Regions from separate parts of the Paenibacillus sp. P4_A7 genome, predicted to be linked through region 2. Evidence: a T-box and tRNA genes for the amino acid it is inferred to sense, from the RefSeq annotation. Region 2 holds a T-box; the other holds one or more tRNA genes.

Region 1 (6,687 bases), on a different contig from region 2:
AGGATGATCAATTTGGGCGATCTTATCAAGAAGGAAAAGGATTTCATATTCCCGCCCATCAAACGAGCTAAGGTGCTCGCTACGTATAAGGCAATGAAGAAAACAGTAAGCGCCTGTAAGTGAGCCCATGCCAATGCAATGACGTTCTCATAGATACGAGGTTCACAACGGCTACAGTTTGGTTTGACGAACGGATCGCAAATGGTGCTGCTGCCGCTGGTGTTCAAATAGACGGATTCACAGCAATGATTGCTGCGAATGGTGTTAATCGTACTGCTAAGGCATACATCAAGTATCAAATTCCAAAGGCCAGCGCTAACTTTTATATCAAGGGAGCAAACGCTTCTGATCCTGAAAAGAATTCCTTAACCGTTACCATTAACCGAAAGCATTAGATAAAACACATGTGAGGTAATCAGAATAAGATTCCGGGTCAGAAGGAAAGTTTTTACGCGAAATATTTGGTCTAATTAATTTAACACTCCTTAGAGAGTGTTTTTTTTATCGAATGACACCCCCCCTGAATGCTTCTGATAACTAAATATTCAGCCAATGTTCAATATCTTTGGAACTTAAATTATTTGATTGTGTAGAAATCTGGTCAGCGCCCAATTAATATCGATCGAGAAACCATGGAAGCTCTTATCCAGGAAGACGTTGCTGATACGTTCGGGAAAGCATTTTACGGCAACAAGTAGATTCGTATCATTCGTATCAAGACCCAATTCGTATCAAATTCGTATCACGGCACCAAATGGCACCAAATAATCATAGGCTGATTTAATAGTGAAAACAAAAAAAGCCTTGATTATCAAGGCTTTACGAGTTAAAAGTTATGGTGATCTGAACAGGGTTCGAACCTGTGACCTCCACCCTGTCAAGATGGCGCTCTCCCAGCTGAGCTATCAGATCGTATTAGGGACAAGTAATAATATATCAGGATTCAATATTGAAGTCAATAGTAATTTTTTCTAAAAGTTAAGCAACAATATAACAATGAGTTGCGTTTAATAAGTGCTGCAGCAAATTAAAGAAGAGGTGATCGTATGAAGAAGAGACCGTTATTAATAATAACTATAGTTGCTATGATGCTTTTGACGCTTGGACAAACAGCGTGGGCATTTAAAGACGTTAACAATGATCCAAATGCACAAAAAATTGCTGAACTAAAAAAGCTAGGGATAATTAGTGGCAATACGAAGAATGATACATTCGATCCACAAGGTAAACTGACCTATGCAGCTGGCATTTCCTTGATCGTACGCGGATTGGATATCAATATTAACCATATTCGCTTCATTAGAGCTCCGGAAACAAGCGACTATTTCACTAACATTAAGAATGATGCTTGGTATTCAGAAGCTTTCATTATTGCGAGCCTAAACGGACTTGATATTCCTAAAACAGTAAAAGCGGACGATACAATGACTCGCGAACAGTTCGCTCACCACTTATTTCAAGCCATAATCAAGAAAGGCGACTATGCCTTTACTGAAATCTTCATGCTTCTAGAAGACGAGAAGGATGTTAAAAAAGAGTATATGAACAGCATTCAAAAGCTGCTTATCAGCAAAATTGTCCAGCTAGACAGTTCTAACAAGTTTTATCCGAAGCAAGCCATTACCCGCAGTGAAGCAGCTGGATGGCTTTATGACGGCATCAAATTTGTAAAGGAGACCACTCCTATTCCTGACAAACCTGAACCTGAACCTGAACTACCTGCTTTTGATATTAATCTATCTGTGACCTCAGTAAATGCTGATGTGAACAAAGTAACCATTAGTACAAAAGTTCCACATCCTGGGTATGGTATTCGTATTGCTTCCATTGGCTTTGAAGGTGATCAAGCTATTATCTACGTAGAAACAACTTTTCCTGAACCGGATAAAATGTATCCTCAAGTCATTACCGATGCTGTAGCATCTACTTACGTGGATGCTACATACAAACCAGTGCTACCAGGATCGATCGTTTTAAACAACTCAGGATCCAGCACCGGCATTATCGCTGAATAGAGCACTAAGGCTTCTCCTCTTGTCTGATGACTTAATCAGATAGTGGAGAAGCTTTTTTATTCCTATTGGGACACTTCTAGCTCGGGGATGGTCCAATCTATAACAGATCTCCCAACGCTCTCAAGATATGAATTAGCTCTAGAGAAAGGTTTGCTGCCAAAGAAGCCTCTTCTCGCTGCAAACGGGCTCGGATGCGGCGAGGCAATGATATGATGCTTATCCGCATCAATGTTAGCTGCTTTCGCTTGAGCATGCTTTCCCCAAAGCATAAATACAACAGGCTCGTTCCGCTCATTTAAAGTAGATATAATTCGATCCGTAAATTGCTCCCAACCAATCCCTTGATGGGAGTTAGGCGCTCCTTCCTCAACCGTCAGCACCGTATTAAGCAGTAGCACACCTTGCCTTGCCCACGATTGCAAAGATCCATGATCCGGAATAGGACACCCTATGTCGTCATTCAGCTCTTTATAAATGTTTTTCAGTGATGGTGGAATACGAATTCCTGGCTGCACGGAGAAACTTAATCCATGCGCTTGTCCAGAACCGTGATACGGGTCTTGCCCTAAAATAACAACGCGTGTTTCTTCGTATGTCGTATAATTAAGGGCGCTAAATATGTCCTCAGTATGGGGATAAATAACAGCATCCTTCGATCGCTCAATTAGAAAAGCTTCTATTTTTTTGAAATAAGGTTGATTGAGCTCATCCTGTAAAATGTGAGACCAATCATTATCGCAAAGCACAGTCATAAAATCTCCTCCTACTTCCTGCCGAAATCTGCTTTTATTTCTCCCCACTCCTCCGTATTCCACTTTAATATTTTATTGTCATATTTATTATCGCGAAGCCAATCTGTTGCCCAATCTGTCAGAGCCCATATTTTAGCGGTCGATGAGTCGCGTGTCAATGTCGAGCCTGTCTTCTTATTGCGAATCCAACTTAGAGCTGTTCTAGAATCAGTATAAATCGTTTGTGTTGAGCCCTTTTTCTTTAAATAGTCAAGTGCATGTACGATGGCAATAAACTCGCCTAGGTTGTTCGTTCCATTCGGAATTGGCCCAACGTAGAACAATAGGTCACCCGTTTGCGTATCTACTCCTTTAAACTCTACAGGCCCTGGATTCCCTCTCGTTCCTACATCGACTGAGATGCTGTTATAATCGATGGTTTGTTCACTTGCCGTAGCTTTGAGCTTCTTCCCCTCTATGTAAGGCTTAGCCTTTCCTGAAGCCTTCTCTTGACCCCAGTATCCCTTCCACCCTTCCTTAAAAGCAACAGCTGCTTGCTGAGCTGATTCAAATGATTTAAATTTGGCACCTGTAAAACCATTTACCTGCTCCTGACACTCTTTCCACGTTGTATAAATACCAGGTCTGTTGCCGACCCATACGACATAATGCTTACTTGCTGCCATTAACGCTACTCACTCCTTCGTGATTGAACATCTTGAAGCCTATTTAATTTAACGCTACATTTTTATCAAACCAATTATAAAAATAATCATGAATAAACTGTCCAACTATACTGTATGGGGCTAATTCATCCTGGGCAAACTGTTCCTTACCTCTAATACTAAAATACATCCAAAGAGCCATAGCCTCCGCAAATTGCTCCGAGTTGTATTCTACACCATTCCGCAGGTCAGCGATATATTGCATGCAATCGTCCATCGTTGTCTCAGTTTCACTATTATATTCTTTTAATTTTATTTTAAAATAAGTATAGAGCAATAGGAAATTTTTATTCCCTGATAGAACAGTACTAAAAAGAGCAGTTGAAACCGATGCAGTCATAATTAATAGCTTCCAACGCTCTCCATCCACAGCTATTGTAGGATCATTCTTGTATCTCTCCAGCAATTCGTTATGTAAAGAGTCCTTTAGTGCAAAAACTTGCGCATATAGCTTGCGTGAGCTTTCTTTTAACTGGGTATCAAACTTATCGTCTCTATTCAAATAATCCGTCCCCTTCCGTTATTCATTATAGCAAATATGTCTCGAACAAAAAAATCCCTATTCTCAACTTGTGATTAGCAAGTCGATAAACGGGATTCTTTCTTCCATATATAGTTCATAAAACGATGTACTGCTAGATTGTTCTGTTATGCCGAGGACGGGAATCGAACCCGTACGGTAGTCACCTACCGCAGGATTTTAAGTCCTGTGCGTCTGCCAGTTCCGCCACCCCGGCGCAATTAAATCATGCGCAATGAGAATATAGCATACCATATTCGCCCTCTATTTACAAGCCCTATTTCTAAATTAGAGACGGCTAAGACATGAAACCGATAGCTGATTGATAAACCGTGTTTTGCTTCATGCATTGTTACTCGTGCCTTTATTGTAAGCTTGGTCAAGTTCATGTGCAATGAAAAAACCTCCTTCGCTTGCATCTGATTTGGTCAGATACTGCAAAAGAGGTTTTTTCAGTTTCAACTTGAATCTTGCGTGTTAACACAGGATTGCAGTTCCCCACATATTACTTATGTACTTCTTAAAACTTGCTACTGCTAGATTGTTCTGGTATGCCGAGGACGGGAATCGAACCCGTACGGTAGTCACCTACCGCAGGATTTTAAGTCCTGTGCGTCTGCCAGTTCCGCCACCCCGGCATGAAGATAAGCTTTGCAAATGGTGGGCCCTGAGGGACTCGAACCCCCGACCAATCGGTTATGAGCCGACCGCTCTAACCAACTGAGCTAAGGGCCCTCGAAAAACGTATATTTCAACGTAGTCATCGAAAGGGTTGGTTGCGGGGGCAGGATTTGAACCTGCGGCCTTCGGGTTATGAGCCCGACGAGCTACCGGGCTGCTCCACCCCGCGACGTGTTTCCATTTGATTATGAAGCTTATTGTTTTGGCGACAAGAATTACTATACTATATTCGACTGTTTTAAGTCAAGCATTTTTATAAATTAATTCACAAACTATTTTTCACGGAATAAATCGCACACCATATCGTCCTTTTTTCGATCGAAATACCTCGACTTCATTTGGACACTCGTACCCGTATATCCAATAATCATTTTCCATTCGTTTGACAAGGCAACCAGCTTGAAATTTTGTTTCATATAGTCGGACCCAATACACCCATCTTATCATCGAACCCCTCCTGATGTATGTGCACTGCAGCGCTTTCGCCGCTTGAATTAATCTTATAGTCATTAGAATACCCAAATTCGGATAAATCAAGCAATTCGAAGCGATCTTAAACTTAGTATTTAATGCTGTCTAATGCTGTTTCTGAGAGGATCTAAGATAACTAAAACACATTGAAAAGCGACCCAACGACATTTCGTCATTGGGTCGCTCTTTGGCTCTAAAACTCTTTATCTCATCATTGGGCTAATTACGCCGCCGCCTCCACCTTGAGGATTATTCTTTATCTCTTCAAGAACAGCATTGCCTTTAGTCTCCCATTCAGCAAGTGCCTCTTTTGCCGTCTTTGTTCCCTTTATCACTTCAGCGAATAACTCATAGCCAAGCTGCTGAGCATTCCAGATACCTGGTTTTTCGTTGAATATACTATCCGCATTCGAATTAGTCGGTGGCAGTGGCTTAAGAGTAGTGAATGCGTCCATATTATATTGCAATCCGCCAATTGGCTTCAGAAACTCTTTACGAGCAACCATCTCATACAAGCTTCTTGATTTGAGTTTAGCCCACTCTTTACTGTTGGAGTATTTAATAAATTCCCATGCATCCTTCGAGTTCTGTGCATTAGCATTAATACCCATCAGTTGATTTAGACCAATATTTCCGCCTGTAGTAGGGTCGGTTGGGTTAGTAGGTACCGTAACGACATCCCAATCAATGGGTACAAAATCTTTGATCTTCGAAGCGTTGTCCGACGCTTTCTTAAGCTCATTAATATAGCTATATTCACCTATTGTCATGGCAACCTTACCTTTAATGAACATATCACCGTAGAACGGATCATTGCCGCCCGCTTCGCCTCTCTTCTCATTTAGAAGCGTATAGTATTCTTGATTAGGTACGATGTTATCTTTATGAAGTGAGGCAACAGTGTTCCAGACTGATTCCCACTGATCACTGTTTACAAGCATTTTCTCACCTTTGTCATCCCATATCTTCAGCTGTAAAGCTTGACTGTAGACCTGAGTATCGTTAAATCCGTCAGACTGCCAGCGGTTAAATGAGAAGCCAAACTGACGGTCTACACCTTCTCCTTTAGCCATTTGACGAGCTTTGTTAAGCGTGTCATCCCAAGACATTTTGTCAGTTGGAGGCTCGATACCCGCATCTAAGAACATTTTTTTGTTATAAAAGAGTGCGGATGAAGTAAAGGTAGGGGTTAATGCATAAATGTTGTTGTCCCCCGCTGCTTTGATTCCATCAATTACAGTCGGAACATAATCGGACAAATCAAATTTATCCTGTTGAATAAGCGGGTCTAGTTGCTGCAATAAATTGTCTTGAGTCAATCGACGAAGCATATTATAATCCAGTACTACCACATCTACTGGGTTTTGACCCGAAAGCATTTCTTTCATTTTTTCATATGGGTCTGGTTGCTTTACTGGTTTTTCTGGATCATTCTGTTCATACCGTTGGTCGTCATAATTGATGGCTCCAACAATTTCAAACTGAACGTTGGGATGAGTCATTTCAAACATATCGGTATATTGCTGACGGAAATACGGCTCATT
Region 2 (3,481 bases):
CCATGAACACAACATGATGTGCAGTTTGGTTGGTTTCTTCAAAAAGCTCTCTGATTACACACTCCCTAGCAGATTCTCCTTCCTCTATTACCCCACCAGGTAATTCCCAGCTTTTTCTCCATTTGTTTAACATGAATAGATACTTGTCTTGACAAGTGACAACAATTAATGAATGTGTTAATGGCGCATCCAGTGAGAAATTTTCAATTTCATCCTCAGCAATCGGAAAGAACTCTAGAAAAATGTTACCTTTGGCATCCGTGACTATAGACATATTTTGTTCCTCCTTCACATTTAATTTAATTGTAATTCGATAATAATCACATTCTACCTCTATCAATAGAACAATCACCTTTATAATTATCCAGAGAGGCTGCCGATTAGCAAGCCCTCTCTGGTTAACCCTTCATGTTAGGTCCGACTACAATTTCCGTTTCTCTAACAAACTTGTTTCTTCATCAATTCGACTACTATCAATACGCTGGAACAACAGCTCTAGATCTTGGATTTTTAGACTAGCTGGAATTAGAGTCAACTTCCATATCGTTTTTTTAAGCTTTAGAAACTTTCTAATTTTTTCACAGGAGAAGGGAATGAATGGGTCCAGTAGATTTGAAAGATTCACTATTATTTGCACGCATGTATGAAGAGTAAATCCACTCGCATCGCGATTTTCTTTAATCTGTACCCATGGCTTTTGTTCATCGAAGAATTTGTTTGCTCGGCGAACATGAGTAAAAATCAGTTCAATGGCTTCCTTTAGATGACCTTCTTCAATTAAAGAACCAGACTCTAAATACAAACCCTCTAGTGTTCTTTTCCACTCTTCACTCAGATTACCTTCAGGAATGCGCCCGTCAAATGATTTGTCTATAAAAGCCAAAGTACGATTAACAAAATTACCAAACGCGCCAAGCAATTCACCATTGTGGCTATGGATAAATTCCCTCCATGAAAAGTCAGTATCCCGTTTCTCAGGGCCGTTTGCGATCAGAAAATAACGAATAGAATCTGGKTGATAACGACTCATAATGTCCGGTACCCAAACAGCCCAATTATTACTAGTCGAAAACTTTCTCCCTTCTAAGGTCATGTATTCACATGAAATAATGCGATCTGGCAAATGGAGGTCACCAATACCCATGAGCAATGCTGGCCAAACGACTGTATGGAAGGGGATATTATCTTTGCCATGTACATAATAAGCAATTATTTCTTCCTTCTCTTTCAGCCAAAAAGATTCCCAACTGCCGCCTGTCTCAGCAGCCCACTGCTTGCTAGCCGATAAATAGCCGCTTACCGCCTCGATCCAAACATATATTTTTTTATCTTCGAATTCTTTAACCGGAACATCGACACCCCAAGTTAAATCCCTTGTTACCGCACGATCTTGAAGTCCCTCTTTTAAATATCGTCCCGTTAACCGGACAGCATTTTCTTTCCAACCTTGTGATTGTTTTGAATATTCGGATAATTCATCTTGGAATCTTGAGAGTTCTAGGTAAAAATGTTCAGTCGGACGCTCGATTGGGGGATTCCCACAAATCTTGCAGGTTTTGTCCGTTAGATCCGCTGGATCTAATAATGTCGAGCAATAATCACATTGATCACCTCGTGCTCGGTTGCTACAAACCGGACAAATACCCTCCACATACCGATCTGGTAAAAATTGATGATCTGTTTCACAATAGGTCTGTTGTATTGTTTTCTTGTATAAATAACCCTTTTCCAACAGACTCAAAAATAATTGTTGAACAACCTGATGATGGAAAACTTGGTCCGTACGTGTGTACATATCATAAGTAAAACCTAATTGGTTAAAGCATTCAGCAAATTCCTCATGAAAGCGATCTGCAATGTCTCCCGGCGAGACTCCCTCCTGAATGGCTTGWACTGCGACAGGTGTACCGTGGCAATCYCTYCCCGAAACATARAACACCTTTTCTCCCTTCGAACGAAAATAACGTGCTAGCACATCACCTGGCAATAAACTTGCCAAACGTCCCAAATGCAAAGAACCGTTCGCATATGGCCATGCTCCTCCAATAAAAATATTTGCCATTAAAACTCCTCCTTCTTTTTTTGGACAAACAAAAAAGCCCTCATCCCAAAGGGACGAGAGCTGTTGCTCACCGCGGTACCACCCAATTTTATCAATGCCTTTCGACATTGACCTCTTCAGGTACGACGCTTTTGCGTTTATACCCTAGCACAGTAACGGGTGCGGGTTCCGGCGCAGTCTACAACCATATGAGGCTTCGATGCGCAGCTCTGAGACCATATTCCCACGGTTATTCTTTACCCCTTTTCAGCAACTGGGGCTCTCTGTAAAAAGACGTCACGATGGTACTCTTTCTCTTCATAGCTTTTTTCCGAATATTCAAGTTATTGTAAATAATACGAAATAAAATATCTCATGTCAAGGTTATTAAGTGGAGGGCTTGCCATAAAATACGATAAGGTTTAACGCAATACCTTTACAGATTGTACCAATACATCGGGTGCTCAGCAATTTGATCAACCGTAATAATATCAATTTCAGCAAAGCCGTTGCCAACAAAAGGAGATGAACAAACACTGATGATTTGATCATCTTTTGAAATAAAATGCCCAACACCATGCTCATTAAACTGGAATATGACCGCGTTTTTTTTTTAGCATGATCGATTTGATAGTTCTGAAGTGCGCTCTCCCATTCATCTGTTCAAACATTKGTTTAATAATTAATTATTTCATTTCATCTTCGACAAAATTTATTGCTTCAATAAATAGACTATGCAACTCGGATAGCTCTTTTGTTCTTCTAATAAATATTGGATTTTGGAAATTCTCATCCTTAACGATCATAAGTCTAAATGCCCCTTCGATAATATCAAATTCAGGCAACCATCCAAAGTCCAAACAATAATTGTCTCCATAATCAACTAATAATATATCAAGTTTAAGAGACCAGATTTGTTCTTCTAATGAAACTGTTTCATTAAGTTCAAACCCGCTCCAACAGATGCGACCAGATTTAAAATCTATTTTGTCAAACATATGTAACCTCCACCCGTTAACGTAATAGATCTACATAATCGGTTATGGTTGCCAAACTTCCCATATGCTACCGTCAGGATCAGCGAACGTTATGTTTGGTCCGCTTGTCACCCGTTCTCCTAATATATTCACTCCGTTTTCATTGAAACGTTCAAGTAGCTCCTCGACCCGTGGAGTAATGAAACATGCCATTGCATGGGGTTTGCCGCTGTCCAATGACCATGAAAAGCGTAATCGACCGCCTTCTTCATCCGATTTATGAAGGAACAGAGCGGGTACAACTTGCCTTAAACCAGGTGAAGGCAGGTTTCCATTCCGATCGGGATAATTCAAAACAGCCATCACCATCCCAGGCTCAACACGGTCGTTGTTTGCTGGTTTGAAACCTAAATTCTTTTGGTACCATTTAATCGACTCATAAACATCATTTACCGGTACGTAA

Evidence for each region. A T-box is a leader RNA that pairs with one kind of tRNA and senses whether it is charged. The one in region 2 lies ahead of metG (methionine--tRNA ligase), so its partner is inferred to be a tRNA-Met.
Region 1: it has a tRNA-Met gene. The T-box ahead of metG (methionine--tRNA ligase) is inferred to sense a tRNA for this amino acid. The anticodon was not compared.

The regions. Positions count from the first base shown of each region.
Region 1 covers NZ_JBFUHJ010000275.1:299-6,985, forward strand. The annotation lists gene AC1DWN_RS23390 (hypothetical protein) at 120-395, shown strand; tRNA gene AC1DWN_RS23395 (tRNA-Val) at 837-912, opposite strand; gene AC1DWN_RS23400 (S-layer homology domain-containing protein) at 1,047-2,015, shown strand; gene AC1DWN_RS23405 (uracil-DNA glycosylase) at 2,078-2,767, opposite strand; gene rnhA (ribonuclease H) at 2,779-3,432, opposite strand; gene AC1DWN_RS23415 (hypothetical protein) at 3,476-3,973, opposite strand; tRNA gene AC1DWN_RS23420 (tRNA-Leu) at 4,123-4,208, opposite strand; tRNA gene AC1DWN_RS23425 (tRNA-Leu) at 4,544-4,629, opposite strand; tRNA gene AC1DWN_RS23430 (tRNA-Ile) at 4,650-4,726, opposite strand; tRNA gene AC1DWN_RS23435 (tRNA-Met) at 4,765-4,841, opposite strand; gene AC1DWN_RS23440 (hypothetical protein) at 4,952-5,119, opposite strand; gene AC1DWN_RS23445 (ABC transporter substrate-binding protein) at 5,347-6,687, opposite strand, start outside.
Region 2 covers NZ_JBFUHJ010000528.1:76-3,556, forward strand. The annotation lists partial or broken gene AC1DWN_RS30360 (NUDIX domain-containing protein) at 1-340, opposite strand, end outside; gene metG (methionine--tRNA ligase) at 422-2,062, opposite strand; T-box leader at 2,109-2,372, opposite strand; gene AC1DWN_RS30370 (GNAT family N-acetyltransferase) at 2,478-2,639, opposite strand; gene AC1DWN_RS30375 (hypothetical protein) at 2,728-3,039, opposite strand; partial or broken gene AC1DWN_RS30380 (VOC family protein) at 3,082-3,481, opposite strand, start outside.